2 regions of the Mesorhizobium sp. AD1-1 genome follow, and region 2 is predicted to be linked to the other one. Evidence: riboswitches for the same ligand, from Rfam matches in the RefSeq annotation. Region 2 holds a riboswitch; the other holds the start of a gene.
The links. Region 2 has a riboswitch for thiamine pyrophosphate ahead of thiB (thiamine ABC transporter substrate binding subunit). Riboswitches for the same ligand answer to the same signal wherever they lie in the genome.

Region 1 (7,848 bases), on a different contig from region 2:
TTTCTTCGGCTGGCCGACCCCACAGTTCAATCATGACTACGCGCAGATGCCCTTCTGGGCCGCTATCTGCTGGCTGTTGTGGCGTGCGGGCCGTGGTGGTGGGCCGGGCTGGTGGCTGGCGCTCGGGCTGGTGTCGGGCGTCGGGCTCTATGCCAAGCTTTCCACCGGCCTATTATTGCTTTTCGGGGCGATCTGGCTGCTGTCGGACACACGCGCACGCAGTCGGCTCGCCACGCCCTGGCCATGGCTCGGGCTCGCGGTTTTCGGCGCTGTCGCCGCTCCACTGGCCGCCGAACTCTGCCGCGTCGATTTCCTGCCGCTGACCTATGCCGCCTGGCGCGATCAGTGGGTGGTGGCCCATCGCTCCCGCTTTTATTATATCGGCGTCCAGATGGCTGGGTTCTGCGGCTTTCTTCTGGTGCTGGCGATGTCAGGGCTGCTGCGGCGCTCGCCCGCGCCGCAAAAGCCCGTCGGGCGCGGCACGCTGGTCTATCTCTTGTGGATGGGGGTTGGCCCGGCGATCCTCGTGATGGTGGCGTCCCTGTTCACCGGCGCCGGCGAGGCCTGGGGCGCGCCGATGTACAATCTTGCTGGCGTTGTGGCGCTCGCCTTGCTGGGCCATCGCCTCGGCGCCATCGAGATGCGAAAGCTGGCGATCTGCGCGCTCATCTCCATTGTCGGCATATCCGGTGCCTATGCGGGCATCCGCTGGACGAAATGCAATCTGCGTGGGCGCATGGACGCCGTCTGCTGGCCGGCGCAAAAGATCTCGGATGAGGCAGAGGCTGTCTGGCACGCTGCGACGCCCGATCGGCTCGACATCGTCGGCGGCCATGCCCTTATTGCGCCGCTGGCGGGCCTCAATGCCTATGACAAGCCCTCGATCTTCACCGAACTGAACATGCAGTACGCCCCCTGGATCACCAAGGAGCGGCTGCGCGAGCATGGCATATTGCTGGTCTGGCCCGGGCGCGATGTGCCATCTTATCTGCAGGCGTGGGTGGGCGACATCCCGGTCAAAACCGTTCTTTTCGACTGGTCGCTCAAGGCGCCGCCGGTGGCGATCAGCTTCGCCGCCATTCCGCCTGGCGCGCGGCAGTTGCCGGGTGCTATCGACGGCCTCGCCCGACCGAGCAACTGAAGCAGATCCGCCGGTCCGCTGGACGAAGCAGGTGACAATGCCCATCTATGTCCAGACAAACTTGCCTTGAGGAGACGTGATATGGCGACTTCGACCGAACGCGCAGTCCTTGCCGGTGGCTGCTTCTGGGGTATGCAGGATTTGATACGGCGCTATCCCGGCGTCATTTCCACCCGTGTCGGCTACAGCGGCGGCGACGTGCCCAACGCCACCTACCGCAACCACGGCAGCCATGCCGAAGCCATCGAGATCAATTTCGATCCGGCCATCATAAGCTATCGCACGCTGCTGGAACGCTTCTTCCAGATCCACGATCCGACGACCCGCAACCGCCAGGGCAACGATGTCGGGACGAGTTATCGCTCGGCGATCTATTACACCAGCGACGAACAGAAGCGCATCGCCGAGGACACGATCGCCGATGTCGATGCCTCGGGCCTGTGGCCGGGCAAGGTCGTCACCGAAGTCGCACCCGTTGGCCCCTTCTGGGAAGCCGAGCCCGAGCATCAGGACTATCTGGAGAAATATCCCAACGGATACACCTGCCACTTCGTCAGGCCGGGGTGGAAGCTGCCGGTTCGGGAAAAAGCGGTGCCGTAGTTTCACTGATACGACAGGATTTGAGAAGCCGCGGAGCGCTCGCTCCGCGGCTTCTTTTCATTGCAATTCCTACTTGCCGCAATGGTTGTCGTTAACTGTCGGCGCGGTGGTGCCCGGCGACGTACCACTGGCATCGGGCTGTGCGCCCTGCGGATGGGCAGGGCAATTTTCATCCGCGTTTGAATTCGTGGCGCCCGGTGCTACCGTCGTACTGTTGGTCGTGCCGGGGTCTACCGTGTTCGGCGAAGCCGGCGTATTTGGGTCGACGGTGACCGACTTGCCGCTGCCGCCGGATCCGTCGGTGCCGCTTGTGCCATTGCTCTGCGCCATGGCCGATGTCGCCAGGCCAATGGTGAGCGCCGAAGCTGCGAGGATTTTCATGAACATGGTTTGTCTCCATTGTCTGTGAACTCGTCGCGTAGCGACTGGTGGGACAACCTCGCGGCCTGGTGAAGGTTCCCGATAAATTCTCGCGCCGGCAGAGCCAGCCGCTCCCGCCCTGGCGCAATGCTTTTGGCGCAGTGCGATAAAAAAACGGCTTTTCCTTCAACTCGAATGATGCTTTAAGGCGCACATCCACAGGGGTGCTCCGTACGGTCGGGGCTGAGACGGGGGCGGCAAGCCCACAGACCCTAGAAGCTGATCTGGGTAATACCAGCGGAGCGAGGCGGGCGATGTTTTCAGGCGCACAGATTTCCCTATATCCCATGACCGACGATTTCGTCGGTGTCATCCTTGGCGCGCTCGGTGCGCTCGATCCCTGGCGCGACAAACTCAGGATCGAGACCGACGACATCTCGACCTTGCTGGTCGGGCCGCCCGAAGTGCTGTTTCCTGCCATGCGCGACCTCTTCGTGGCGGCGGCACGCAGCGGCAAACATTGCGTGTTGTCGGCCACCATCTCGCGCGGCTGCCCTGGCGAGCCGGACGATCCGATCTGCCGCTCCGATGCGTTTGGCGGGCCCGTCGGTCCACTCGGCCCGCGCAAGGACGCGGCCATCGAGGCGGTGCGCAATGCTGCTGCCACCGGCCAGCCTGCGGCGGCGCAGTTCTCGCTCTATGTGATGGGCACAGACGACCACATGGACGAGATCTACGGCTGCATAGACTTTCTCAAGCAGTCCGGCGTCTATGAGCGCTCCAAACATTTCTGCACGAAACTGCGCGGTGATGCCGGTGCGATCTTTTCGGCGCTGGACGAGGCTTTCTGCCGTTTCGGACCAGGCGCTGGCCACGTAACCCTCGACGTCACGGTCTCGGCCAACAGCCCGTCGGCCGTCTGAAGCCGCGCCGCTCTCGCGGCCGTCAAAGGTTATCTCCCGTGGTCTCATCATCAGTCGCTTCGCGCCCGATCGCGAGCTTTCTCGTCAAGGCAATGCCGGCCATGATCTCGGCCGGTTTGCTCCTGCTGGCGTGGGAGCTTTATGCCACCTATTCCGGCATCAGGGCCACGATACTGCCGGCGCCGTCACGCGTCTTCGAGCAAGCGATGCTCAATCGCGAGGCGCTGGCCGACAATGCCGTTCCGACCATCCGTGCCACGCTTCTTGGCTTTGCCTGTTCGCTCAGCGCAGCCTTCGTGCTGTCGATGCTGGTCGACTTCTTCCAGCCGCTGCGGCGTGCGTTGTTTCCCGTCTTCATCGTCAGCCAGACCTTGCCGCTGGTGGCGATCGCGCCGCTGGTGGTGCTGTGGTTCGGCTTCGGGCTGGCGCCCAAGATCATGCTGGTGGCGCTGGTCACCTTCTTTCCGATGCTGGTCGCATTGGTCGAAGGCTATGAGGCGACCGAGGCCGAGATCGGGCAAATGCTGCGCGCCATGGGGGCAGGGCGCTGGCGCATCTTCCTGCTCGCGCGGCTGCCTTCGGCGCTGCCTTACTTCTTTGCCGGGTTGAGGATCTCCATCACCTATGCGGTGGTCGGCGCCATCTTCGCCGAGTATGCCGGTGCCGCAAAGGGACTGGGCATCTACATGCTCAACGCCAAAAACAATTTCCGTCCTGATCTGGTTCTTGCCGCCGTCGGTGTCAGCGCGGCGCTGACCCTTGTCCTGTTCGGGTTGACCGTGTTGCTGCAGCGTCTTGCCATGCCCTGGGAGCGAGCCGGCAGGGAAACTGCCGGGAAGGGGGCCTGGCGATGAGCCGGCTCGAACTGCGGCATGTGCACAAGGCGTTCGGTGGCCTCGACGTGCTGGCCGATATTTCGCTCAGCGTCGGCGCTGGTGAGTTCGTCTCGATCCTTGGACCCTCGGGTGCCGGCAAGTCGACGCTGTTCCAGCTTCTGACCGGCGCCGAGCATGGCGAGGGCGAGATGTTGTTCGACGGCGCGCGGCTCGACGACCACGGCAGGCACTTCGCCTTCATGCCGCAGCGCGACGCGCTGATGCCATGGCGGCGCATCCTCGACAACACGACGCTCGGGCTCGAAGTGCAAGGTATGAGGAGACAGGCGGCGCGGGCGCGCGTTGCGCCGTTGTTTGCCGAATTCGGGCTTGCCGGCTTCGAGCGGCATTTTCCCGCGCAGCTGTCCGGCGGCATGCGCCAGCGCGCGGCCTTGCTGCGCACCGTGGTGCAGAAGCGCGACATGCTCCTGCTCGACGAGCCTTTCGGCGCGCTCGATGCGCTGACCCGCACCGCCATGCAGCGCTGGCTCGAACAGATGTGGCGGCATCATCGCTGGACGGCGCTCTTGATCACCCATGACGTGCGCGAAGCCGTGTTCCTGTCCGACCGCATCTATGTGCTGTCGGCGCGCCCGGCCCGCATCGTGCGTGAAATCAGGGTGCCGTTGCCGCGCCCGCGCAGCCTTGGCGGCGATGCCGCGCGCCAGGCAAGCGCGCTCGAGGCCGAAATCCTCGACATCATCCTCAACCCCAATCCATCCAAAGGACACGATCATGACTGACTTGACGCGCCGGCAGGCCTTGTTGCTGACCCTTGCCACCGGCCTTCCCTTGATTGCCGGAACGCGTCGGGCTCGAGCACAATCGGCGGCACAAAAGGTCACCGTCGCCCTCGACTGGACGGTCAACACCAACCACATCGGACTGTTCGTTGCCCGCGACAAAGGGTTTTATCGCGAGGCCGGACTCGAGGTCGACATCCTGCCCTACAGCGATACCGGTGCTGGCACGCTGGTCGCAAACCGCGTCGCCGATTTCGGCATCAACGGCACCATCAGCCTGTTCACCCAGAGAACCGCCGGGGCGGATCTGAAGGGCGTCTATGCGGTGGTGCAGTCCGAAACAGGCCGCGTGGTCTTCAATGCGGCACGCAACGAGATCAAAAGCCCAAGAAGCCTCGACGGCTTGATCTATGGCGGCTTCGGCAGTGCCTGGGAAAACGCGCTGATATCGACCATCATCCGCCACGACGGCGGCAAGGGCGATTTCGAGACGGTGACGCTCGGCACCTCAGCCTATGAGGCGCTGGCCAATGGGTCGGTCGATTTCACGCTCGAAGTCTCGACCTGGGAGGGTGTCGAAGCCGAGCTCAGGGGCGTCAAGCAGCGCAGCTTCGTCTATGCCGATTATGGCGTGCCTGACGAGCACACGACGCTGATCTCTTCGAGCGAAGCCTATCTCCAGGCCAATCCCAAGCCTGCGGCCGACTTCGTTCAGGCGACGCGACGCGGCTACCAGTTCGCTGTCGACCACCCCGACGATGCGGCAACCCTGCTGATCGCTGCAAACAAGGATGCCTTGACCAATCCGGCGCTGATCCACGCCTCGCTGAAGGCATTGATCGACGGCCATTATCTACGCAGCCAAAGCGGGGCCATCGGGACGATGGATCCGGCCAAGATGGAAGCGATTGGCGACTATCTCTTCGCCTCCGGCATTCTGCGCGATTCCGACGGCAAGCTGGTTGCTCGACGCCCGGATTTCGGGAGCTATTTCCGCAACGACTATCTGAGCTAGTCTGGCAAAACCAAATGACATGGGTCGCCAGTCTTTCTGGGCGACCGCGTGGAGCAGGTCGTCTGGAAGCGGCGCCCTGGCTCCCCGACAGCCAGTTTAAGACCGATCTGATCTTGTTGATTAACTGCCCGGCAATGGTTGCGTGCAAAGGTCGCCCTGAGGGATCATTGGGGTGTCTGCATTGCTCATATCAAAAAGCGAGGCGCTTTCGCACGTCAGTGACGGCACGATTCTGTCCGCAGCCCGAAAGCGTGAGATCCTGGTGGATTTGCGCGAAGGTTTCTTTCGGATCTGCGCGCTGGCCTTCGCGGGCATGTTCGTCTACCGCGGCGTGTATCACCTGATGCTCGACCCGACGCGCATCAATGTGGCGCTGGTGGCGATTTCCGAGATCCTGACCTTTACCTGGCTGCTTCTGTCGCGTCGGCCGAAGGTTCGCGACTGGAACCCGCTCACGGTGGTTGTCTCCGTGATCGCCAGCTTCGGTGTCGGTTTCATCGACCTGGAGCCGGGCGTGGCGATCATCCCGGTCCATGTTGCGGCGCCGCTGCAGGCCCTGGCGTTGGGGTTCGTGATCTGGGGAAAGATATCGCTGGGGCGTTCTTTCGCCATTCTGCCGGGCAATCGCGGCGTGATGACAGGCGGTGCCTACCGTCTGGTGCGGCATCCGATCTATGCCGGCTATCTTGCCGGCCATGTCCTGTTCCTGCTATCGGCCTTTTCCTTCTACAATCTAGCCGTCTACGCGGTGATCACCTTCTTCCAGGTGCACCGCATCCTGCGCGAAGAGGCGCTGCTGGCCGCCACGCCGGAGTACCGGGACTATATGAAGCGCGTCCACTACAGGCTGTTCTACGGCGTCGTTTGACAAGCGCCCCGGCGCGCAGCAACCACACTGGCAACGTTGATCGTCAATAGACCTGCGCATTGTTTGTGCAAACTAATGTTACAACTTTATTATTTCAGAAATTTTGAGATATATATACCACACTTCAATTTCAGTATTCTCTCTGTGAAGCTGAAACTCACTACCTCGCGTAATTGCTTCTGCAATCGGCTTCTCGCCATCTCCGGCCGATCGGAAAGCCCGCCACGCTGGTGGGCTTTCTGCGGTCCACAGGCGTGCCGGAATTAAATCCTGGTTGCCGTCACCTGGATGGCCGTTTCTGTTGCTGGCGTGACTTCTTCCGCGCGATGCCCGCCACAATCGCGGAACGGTAGGCCTTTGGAGCGCTCGTCTTTTGAACATCGCAGCTGCGACGTTCAACCCTATGGCGGCGGCGGCCTTGGGCTCGTGCTGCTCATCGTCATCGTGCTTGTCGTGCTCGGGCGCATCTAGCCGGGTTATCGCCAACTGATCGCAATCTCGTGAGCGCCCCAATGTCGGCGTGCACCGGATTGTGATGCAGGCAAGCCGGCTTGTGATCCTGCACTCTGCAAAACTTTCGTATGGTCATTGCGGTCCACACCCCCCCGTGGAAACAAGAGGAGAGGGTCCCACCCCTTGTCCTCCTCCAAGGCCCGCTCCGGTTCACCGTAGCGGGCTTTTGCTTGCTGGCGAGGCAAAACCGGCTCGCATCAAACCCTATGGGCGAGGCGTTCAGATGCTGGCGCCAGTCGACTACTCCATGTCAGGCACGTCACCGCTGACGAAGAGCGTGTTCGGCGGACCATATTCGCCCAGCGTCGGATCGGCCTCACGGCTCCAGGCGATGACGCCGGAATGCTTTGCCGTCAGAGCCCTGGCGGTGCGTATGGCGCGATCCTCGCTCTGCTGGTCGGCGGGTCCAAAGGCTGGGAACAACTCGCCATCCTCACCGCGATCGAACGCGACCACGACGATCAGCCTGGGATTTTTCTGGCCACTGGAATCGGACATCTTGCACCTTTGGCGCAGAACCTATCACATTGCTCGGGGTTGAAGGCCGCGAATCGATGAATGCCGACTTTGGGGAGTGGCATCGTGCAAGATCAGCGTTTCGATGAGCCGGTCAGGATTGCGCTCGGCCGATCGCGAAACTCGATCTTCAACGTGGAGCGGGTCGCTCAGGCTGCCGACATCCTGCTGAACCGCTGGCCGGTTGCGACCGGGCAAAAGCATATGGTTGCCCGCAAGGCCTGTCTGGCCGTGCTCGAGGGAAAGAAAGAAGTCTCGGCGGCAAGAGCGGCGTTCATCAACGCCGCTATCGAG
Region 2 (7,848 bases):
TGGCGCTGCTCGCCATTGATGACGAGGTTTTCGCCGCGCCCATCGGTGAGATATTGTGCCAGCGTCTCCTGCGGGTCGACCGCCTCGCGCTTCTGGTCGAGCGTTGCGATCTCCAGATTGGTGCCGAGCCGCACCGAACCGGCGTCCGGCTTCATCTCGCCGGTCAGCATTTTCAAGAGCGTGGTCTTGCCGGCGCCGTTCGGCCCGACCAGGCCAATGCGATCGCCGCGCTGGATGCGGGTCGAAAACGCCTTGACCACGGTGAGATCGCCAAAGCTCTTTTCGATGTTTTTCGCCTCGATCACCAGCTTGCCGGACTCGGTGGCGTCGCTCGCCACCATGGTCGCCGACCCTTCGGCCCCGCGATGACCGCGAAAACGCTGACGCATGGTCTGCAACTCGCCGAGCCGGCGCATGTTGCGCTTGCGCCGCGCCGTCACGCCGTAGCGCAGCCAATGCTCTTCGCGAACGATCTGGCGGCCGAGCTTGTGCTGCTCGCGTTCTTCTTCCTCCAGAACCAGGTCGCGCCATTCCTCGAAATGGCCGAAGCCCTTGTCCAGCCTGCGGGTCTGGCCGCGATCGAGCCAGACCGTGGCGCGCGACACGCGTTCGAGGAAGCGGCGGTCGTGCGAGATGACGATCAGCGCCGAGGAGGTGCGGATGAGTTCTTCTTCCAGCCATTCGATGACCGAGAGGTCGAGATGGTTGGTCGGCTCATCGAGCAGCAGGATATCGGGCTCCGGCGCCATGACGCGGGCAAGGGCGGCGCGCCTCGCCTCGCCGCCCGACAGGTCGTTCGGACGTTCCTCACCCGACAGGCCGAGATGCTCCATCAGATAGCTGGCGCGGTAGGGATCGTCGGCGGGGCCAAGCCCGGCCTCGACATAGGCGCGGACAGTGGCAAAACCTTCCATGTCGGGCATCTGCGGCAAATAGCGGACGGTCGCCGAAGGCTGGCGGAACACTTCGCCGTCCTGCGGCTCGATCAGGCCGGCGGCGATCTTCAGCAGGGTCGACTTGCCGGACCCGTTGCGGCCGACCAGCGCGATCTTGTCGCCGGCCGAAGCCGTCAAGGCGGCGCCATCGAGCAGCGGCGTGCCGCCGAAGGTCAGTTTTATCCCGTCGAGGTTGAGAAGGGGCGGGGCCATGTCAGCTTTCAGGTAAGGGATAGGGATGAGCGAGCAGCATCGCGCGGCCATGGCCGAGCGCGATTTCGAGGCGGCCCCCGGTCTTGTCGGACTTGACCTCGTTGGAAATGGTCAGCGACGAACCGAACGCCACCTTGACGTGAGCGAGCGGCCATTTGGCGCCGGTGACGGTCAGGCCGTCGAGCTCGGAAAAGCCGAGCACCGAAAACAGCGTGCCGTCGGCATAGTCGAAGCCGGCCGTTCCGCGCAGCAGGGGGATGCCTTCCTGAGCGCCGCTGGTCAAAAGCACGTCCGTTCCCGCCTCCGCCAGCCGCAGGGCGAGCGACAGATGCAGAAAAGCGTGGTCGGCGCGCTTGCCGCCAAAGGCGCCGGCCAGCACCAGGCGGGTCGCGCCGCGCTCCAGTGCCGCGGCGACGGCAAGTTCGCCATCGGTCTGGTCCTTTTCCGCCGGGAAGGTCCGGCGCGGCACGGAAGCGAGATCGTCCGGCAGGTTCGCCGGCACCGAATCGAAATCACCCACCCACAGCTCCGGCACGAGACCCAGCAACCGCGCATGACCGATGCCGGCGTCGGCGGCGATGACGCGGGAGCCTTTGACCTGACGGTCGAGCCGTGGCGTACGGATGAGATCGCCGCCAAGCAGGATGGTGAATGTGCTCATATCGTGTGGCCCTTACCAGCCCGGCACGGGAAACGGAAGGCGGCAAACTCCCGCTTGCATGGCGGATCGGCCCGGCCTATGTGTCGAAACGCTCTAACGGGGTGCCGGACGCGATCTTCGCGGACCGGCTGAGAGGCAGTCTCGCCAACCCGCTGAACCTGATCCGGTTTGTACCGGCGGAGGGATTAGACGTTTCGGACAGTCCGACGCCTCAATTCCTTTCAATTCAAACGAAGGAGGCGCCGATGCGCACGCTTTTATACGCTCTTGTTTCAGCAACGGTCGTGGCCTTGTCCGGGCCCGCCTTGGCCAAGGACAAGCTCACCGTCTACACCTATGAGAGTTTCACCGCCGACTGGGGTCCGGGTCCCGTGGTGAAGAAGGAGTTCGAGGCCGAATGCGGCTGCGACGTCGACTTCGTCTCGGTCGCCGATGGCGTCGCGCTGCTCAACCGCGTCAGATTGGAAGGCGCATCGACCAAGGCCGATATCGTGCTTGGCCTGGATACCAATCTCACCGCCGATGCCAAGGCGTCAGGCTTGTTCGCGCCGCATGGCGCGGTGACGGATGTCAATGTGCCGGGCGGCTGGAGCGACGACACTTTTGTCCCCTTCGACTACGGCTATTTCGCTGTCGTCTACGACACGCAGAAGATGAAGACGCCGCCGGAGAGCCTGAAGGAGCTGATCGAAGGCAGTGCCAACGACAAGATCGTCATCCAGGACCCGCGCACCTCGACGCCAGGCCTCGGCCTGCTTCTTTGGGTCAAGTCGGTCTATGGCGACAAGGCACCCGAGGCCTGGGCCAAGCTCAAGGCCAAGGTGCTGACCGTGACGCCGGGCTGGAGCGAGGCCTATGGGCTGTTCACCAAGGGCGAGGCGCCGATGGTGCTGTCCTACACGACGTCGCCAGCCTACCACATGGTCGCCGAGAACACGGAGCGCTACCAGGCGGCCTCCTTCGAGGAGGGCGAGTATCTGCAGATCGAGGTGGCGGGTATCACCACGACAGGAGCCAAGAATCCGCTGGCGGCCAAGTTCATGGCCTTCATGACCGGGCCGAAATTCCAGGATGCCATCCCCGAGACCAACTGGATGTTCCCGGCAGGCAAGACCGACAAGCCGCTCAATCCGGCCTTCGACAAACTGGTCAAGCCAACGAAGACCTTGCTGTTCAGCCCGCAAGAGGTCGCTGCCAACCGCGAGGCCTGGGTCGATGAATGGCTGGCGGCGATGAGCAAGTAGGCAGCGCGATGGCGCCGGCGCATTCCACGGATTCCCGCGTCAGTGCCGGCATTGTCGCGCTCGCTGCAATCGCGCTGCTGATCGGCGGCGCGTTTGCCGGCCTGCTTTTCGAGGGCGCCCATGATTTCTCGGGCGCCTGGGCAGCCTTCGATCCCTATCTGCTTCGCGTCATTCGCTTCACGCTCTGGCAAGCGGTCCTGTCGACGCTGCTTTCGGTCATCCCGGGGCTGTTTGTGGCGCGCGCTCTGTCGCGGCATCCACGTTTCTTCGGCCGCGCCTTCATCCTGCAGATCTTCGCCGTGCCATTGGCGCTGCCGGCCATCGTTGCAGCGCTCGGCATCCTGGCGCTTTATGGCCGTGCCGGCTATTTCGCCGGCGTGCTTGCCGTTATCGGCGGCGGAAGCTGGCCGGGCATCTATGGCCTGTCCGGCATTCTCGTCGCCCATGTCTTCTTCAACCTGCCGCTGGCGACGCGGCTGTTCCTCGAGGCGCTGCAGACCATACCGGCCGACCAATGGCGGCTGGCGAGCCAACTCGGCATGGCGGCCCGGCCGGCGTTCCGGCTGATCGAATGGCCAACGCTGCGCGCCGCACTGCCCGGCGTCGCCGGGCTGGTCTTCATGCTCTGCATCACATCCTTCACGATCGTGCTGACGCTCGGCGGCGGGCCGGCCGCGACGACGCTTGAGGTCGGCATCTACCAGGCGCTGCGCTTCGATTTCGATCCCGCGCGGGCCGTTGCACTGACGCTGCTGCAGATCGCCTTGACCTTTATCGTGGTGCTGGCACTGACGCGGCTAGGCGCCAATGTGGTCGGCGACACCAATTTGCCGGTCGCGCAACGCCGCTATCTTTCGGTCAATCGGAGCGAGACCTGGTTGAACGCGCTACTCATCGTCCTGGCGCTGCTGTTCGTTGTCGGGCCGATGGCGGCAACCGTGATGGCCGGATTGAGTGCCGATCTCGCCCGCTTGGCCGGCGAGGCCACTGTCCGGCAGGCAACGCTGACCAGCGCGGCGCTCGCCTTCCTGTCGGCGCTGCTTTCGGTGATGCTGTCGCTGGCGCTGACCATGGCGCGGCGGGCACTGGCGCTGAACCGCCGTGCCGGCGCAAAGACACTGCTCGAACACGCCACCGATACAGGCGCCGGTTTTGTCCTGGTCGTGCCGCCGATCGTCGTCGGCGCCGGCTGGTTCCTGTTGTTGCGCCATGTCGGCGATGTCTTCGCCATCGCTCCGGTCATGGTCGTCACCGTCAACGCGGTGATGGCGATGCCGTTTGCGCTCCGCGCCGTGCGTCCCGCCTATGATGCAGCGAGCGAGCGTCACGAACGGCTCTGTGCACAGCTCGGCATTGCGGGCTGGAACCGGCTGATGCTGGTCGACTGGCCGTCGCTGCGGCGACCGCTCGCCACGGCCTTCGCTTTCGCCATGGCGCTGTCGCTCGGCGATCTCGGTGTCATTGCCTTGTTCGGCAGTGATTCCGTGCAGACATTGCCCTACCTTCTTCTGGCTCGGATGGGCAGCTACCGCACCGAGGATGCCGCCGGCCTCGCACTGCTGCTCGGCCTCGTCTGTCTCGCGTTGGTCGTGGCGGCGCACTGGCTGGGAAGGGAGGAGGTCCGTGATGCGTGAAAAGGCGGCCAACGGGCTCGCGAAGGGCGCGCCGGTGCGGCTGGACAAAGTGTCGTTCAGCTATGGCAGCTATGGCGAGGCGCCGCTTGTTTTCGATGTCGAGTTTGCCGCGGCGACGATCACCGCCATCATGGGGCCGAGCGGTTCGGGCAAGTCGACGCTGCTCAATCTGGTCGCCGGCTTCGAGACCCCACGGTCGGGCCGCGTGCTGATCGGCGGTGTCGATGTCAGCGCCGAGCCGGCCTCGGCGCGGCCGGTGTCGATGGTGTTCCAGGAGAACAATCTCTTCGCGCATCTTTCCGTCGAGCAGAATGTCGGGCTCGGCCGCTCGCCATCCCTGCGGCTGACCGAGGCGGACCGCGCTGCGGTCGCCGAGGCGCTTGCGCGCACCGGTCTTGCGGGCAAGGAGAAACGCCTGCCGCGCGAGCTCTCGGGGGGCGAACGCCAGCGCGTCGCCCTGGCCCGCGTGCTGGTGCGCGACCGACCGGTGTTGCTGCTCGACGAGCCCTTCGCTTCGCTCGGACCGGCTTTGCGCGACGAGATGCTGGACCTGGTTGCCGCCGTTCATGCCGAACGCGCCATGACAGTGCTGTTCGTCACCCACCAGCCGGAGGATGCACGCCGCATCGGCGAGCATATGGTGTTTGTCGACAATGGGTTGGTCGCCGCCACCGGCAAGGCTGATGATTTCTTTGCCGGGGCTGGTCCGGAGGCGTTCCGGCGCTATATCGGCGCGGGTGCCGGATATTCCACATCACGCGATGTTGCCCGGAAGCGGACATAATTTACGGTCAAACCGGCTCCAGGCGATGTGGCGTTTGCTTGCCATGACCGGGGGAGTGTGGCTAGGTCCGCCCTACCGGTCCGGCACAGGCCGTGATTTGCCTGCAGTATCCGGCGCCCGCCCCTGGGATGGGCCGCGGATACTGCAGCAGTTTGAGATATGGCACGTGAACATTCTGAAGATCGTCCCCGATTTTCAATGTCATGTGCCGGGACCCGAAAGGAAGCCGTTCTGGCGATCGGCGCTAACACATTGGGAATGAAACCGCTGGCGCGCTTTCTCGCGCTGGCCGGCTTTGCCGTGGCGTTGGCAAGCTGCCAGATGTTCACGCCGCCGGAGGTTCAGGAATCCGGCTTCCAGCCTTCCGACAAGCCGATCACGGTGGACAATGTCGGCGCCAACAACAAGCTCGCCGAATTGGCCAGGGCGCAGCATCCGCGCATCCTGGCGACCTATGGCGGCGAATATTCCGATCCCAAGCTCGAGCGCATGGTCGCCAAGGTGGTCGGTAGTTTGACGGTGGTGTCCGCCAACCCGACACAGACCTATCGCATCACCATTTTGAATTCGCCCAATGTCAATGCCTTCGCGCTGCCGGGCGGCTATCTCTACATCACGCGCGGCCTCCTGGCGCTGGCCAATGATTCGGCCGAGCTTGCCGCTGTCATCGCGCATGAGATGGGCCACGTCACCGCCAATCACGGCTTGCAGCGCCAGCAACTCGAGGCAGAGGAAGGCCTGGCGACCAAGGTGGTTTCCGATGTGCTCGGCGACAGCCCGACCGCCAAGGCGGCGTTGATCCGCGGCAAGCTGAGGCTCGCGCAATTCTCGCGCAACCAGGAGCTGGAAGCCGACGCCATCGGCATCAAGTCGATCGGCGAGGCCGGCTACGATCCTTTCGCCGCCGGCCGCTTCCTGCAATCAATGTCGGCCTACACGGATTTCCGCTCGATCAGCGGCGCCACCGACGCCAGCCTCGACTTCCTGGCCACGCACCCCAATACGCCGCAGCGCATCGATCTGGCGCAGCGCCATGCCCGCCAGTTCGGCGCGCCGGGCGTCGGCACGCGCGACCGCGATTCCTTCCTCGCCGGCATAGACGGCCTGCTCTATGGCGACACGCCGGAAGAAGGCTATGTGCGCGGCGAAACCTTCCTGCATCCGGGCCTTGGCGTTTCGTTCACGGTACCGGACGGCTTCATCATCGACAATTCGGCGGCAGCGGTGACGGCCACCGGCCCCGGCGACATAGCGATCCGTTTCGATGGCGTGTCGATCGACAAGAACCGGGCGCTGACGGACTATATCCGCAGCGGCTGGGTGGCTGGTCTCGTCGACAGCAGCGTCAGGCAGGAAACCATCAACGGCAACGAGGCAGCGACCGCGCATGCCGGCGCCGAAGGCTGGCAGTTCGACATTGCGGTGATCCGCGCCGGCGGCCAGGTCTACCGGCTGCTGACCGCGGCCCCTTCGGCCAGCACGTCGCTGGACACAATCGCCCGCTCGGTCAGCGGCTCGTTCCGGATCTTGAGTGCCGCCGAAAAGGCGGCGCTGAAGCCGCTGCGCATCCGCGTCGTCACTGTCCAGCCTGGGCAGACGATGGGTTCGCTTTCGGCGCAGATGGTCGGCGTCGACCGTAAGCTCGACCTGTTCCGCGTCCTCAACGCGCTGTCGCCTGGTGCCGCGGTTTCGGCCGGCGACAAGGTCAAGATCGTCACGGACAAGTAGGCACCTCCGGACGCCGGCCGCCGTTCAGGCGGCAGTCGCCATGAACTCCGGATTCTGCTTCACCAACGCGACCTTCAGCTTTTCCATGGCGCGGGCCTCGATCTGGCGGACGCGTTCCTTGGAGATGCCGAGGGTTTCGCCGAGCGCTTCCAGCGTCGCGCCCTCGTCGTTAAGCCGGCGTTCCTCGATGATCCTCAACTCCCGTGCGTTGAGCGCGCGAAGCGCCTCCCTCAGCCAGAGCGAGCGGCGCGCGACATCGATCTTGTCGCCGACGATCTCGTCGGGCAGCGGATCGTCCGAGACCAGGAAATCCATGCGCTCGGTCGAACCCGCATCGTCGGCAACCGGCATGTTGAGTGAGGAGTCGGGAGCCGACAGCCGCGAATCCATCATCGCCACGTCGGCTTCGGAGACGCCGAGTGCTTCCGATACTTCGCGATAGAGCGTTGCGTTTGACAGTGGCTCGGCGCCATTCGCCAGCCGCGCGCGCAGGCGTCGCAGGTTGAAGAACAGCGCCTTCTGCGCCGAGCTGGTGCCGCCACGCACGATCGACCAGTTGCGCAGGATGTAGTCCTGCATCGAGGCCCGGATCCACCATGTCGCATAGGTCGAGAACCGCACCTCGCGCTCCGGCTCGAAGCGGGCGGCG

Region 1: another riboswitch for thiamine pyrophosphate. It lies ahead of LB519_RS21715 (Ykof family thiamine-binding protein); the one in region 2 lies ahead of thiB (thiamine ABC transporter substrate binding subunit).

The regions. Positions count from the first base shown of each region.
Region 1 covers NZ_JAIUGP010000012.1:86,130-93,977, reverse strand. The annotation lists gene LB519_RS21730 (glycosyltransferase family 39 protein) at 1-1,141, shown strand, start outside; gene msrA (peptide-methionine (S)-S-oxide reductase MsrA) at 1,223-1,741, shown strand; gene LB519_RS21720 (hypothetical protein) at 1,811-2,128, opposite strand; TPP riboswitch at 2,312-2,425, shown strand; gene LB519_RS21715 (Ykof family thiamine-binding protein) at 2,416-3,024, shown strand; gene LB519_RS21710 (ABC transporter permease) at 3,117-3,878, shown strand; gene LB519_RS21705 (ABC transporter ATP-binding protein) at 3,875-4,642, shown strand; gene LB519_RS21700 (ABC transporter substrate-binding protein) at 4,635-5,657, shown strand; gene LB519_RS21695 (methyltransferase family protein) at 5,830-6,525, shown strand; gene LB519_RS21690 (DUF3309 family protein) at 6,883-6,996, shown strand; gene LB519_RS21685 (hypothetical protein) at 7,279-7,536, opposite strand; gene LB519_RS21680 (DUF982 domain-containing protein) at 7,621-7,848, shown strand, end outside.
Region 2 covers NZ_JAIUGP010000002.1:37,143-44,990, reverse strand. The annotation lists gene LB519_RS03690 (ABC-F family ATP-binding cassette domain-containing protein) at 1-1,148, opposite strand, end outside; gene LB519_RS03685 (thiamine diphosphokinase) at 1,150-1,809, opposite strand; TPP riboswitch at 1,897-2,011, shown strand; gene thiB (thiamine ABC transporter substrate binding subunit) at 2,055-3,053, shown strand; gene thiP (thiamine/thiamine pyrophosphate ABC transporter permease) at 3,062-4,687, shown strand; gene thiQ (thiamine ABC transporter ATP-binding protein) at 4,680-5,471, shown strand; gene LB519_RS03665 (M48 family metalloprotease) at 5,730-7,199, shown strand; gene LB519_RS03660 (RNA polymerase factor sigma-32) at 7,224-7,848, opposite strand, start outside.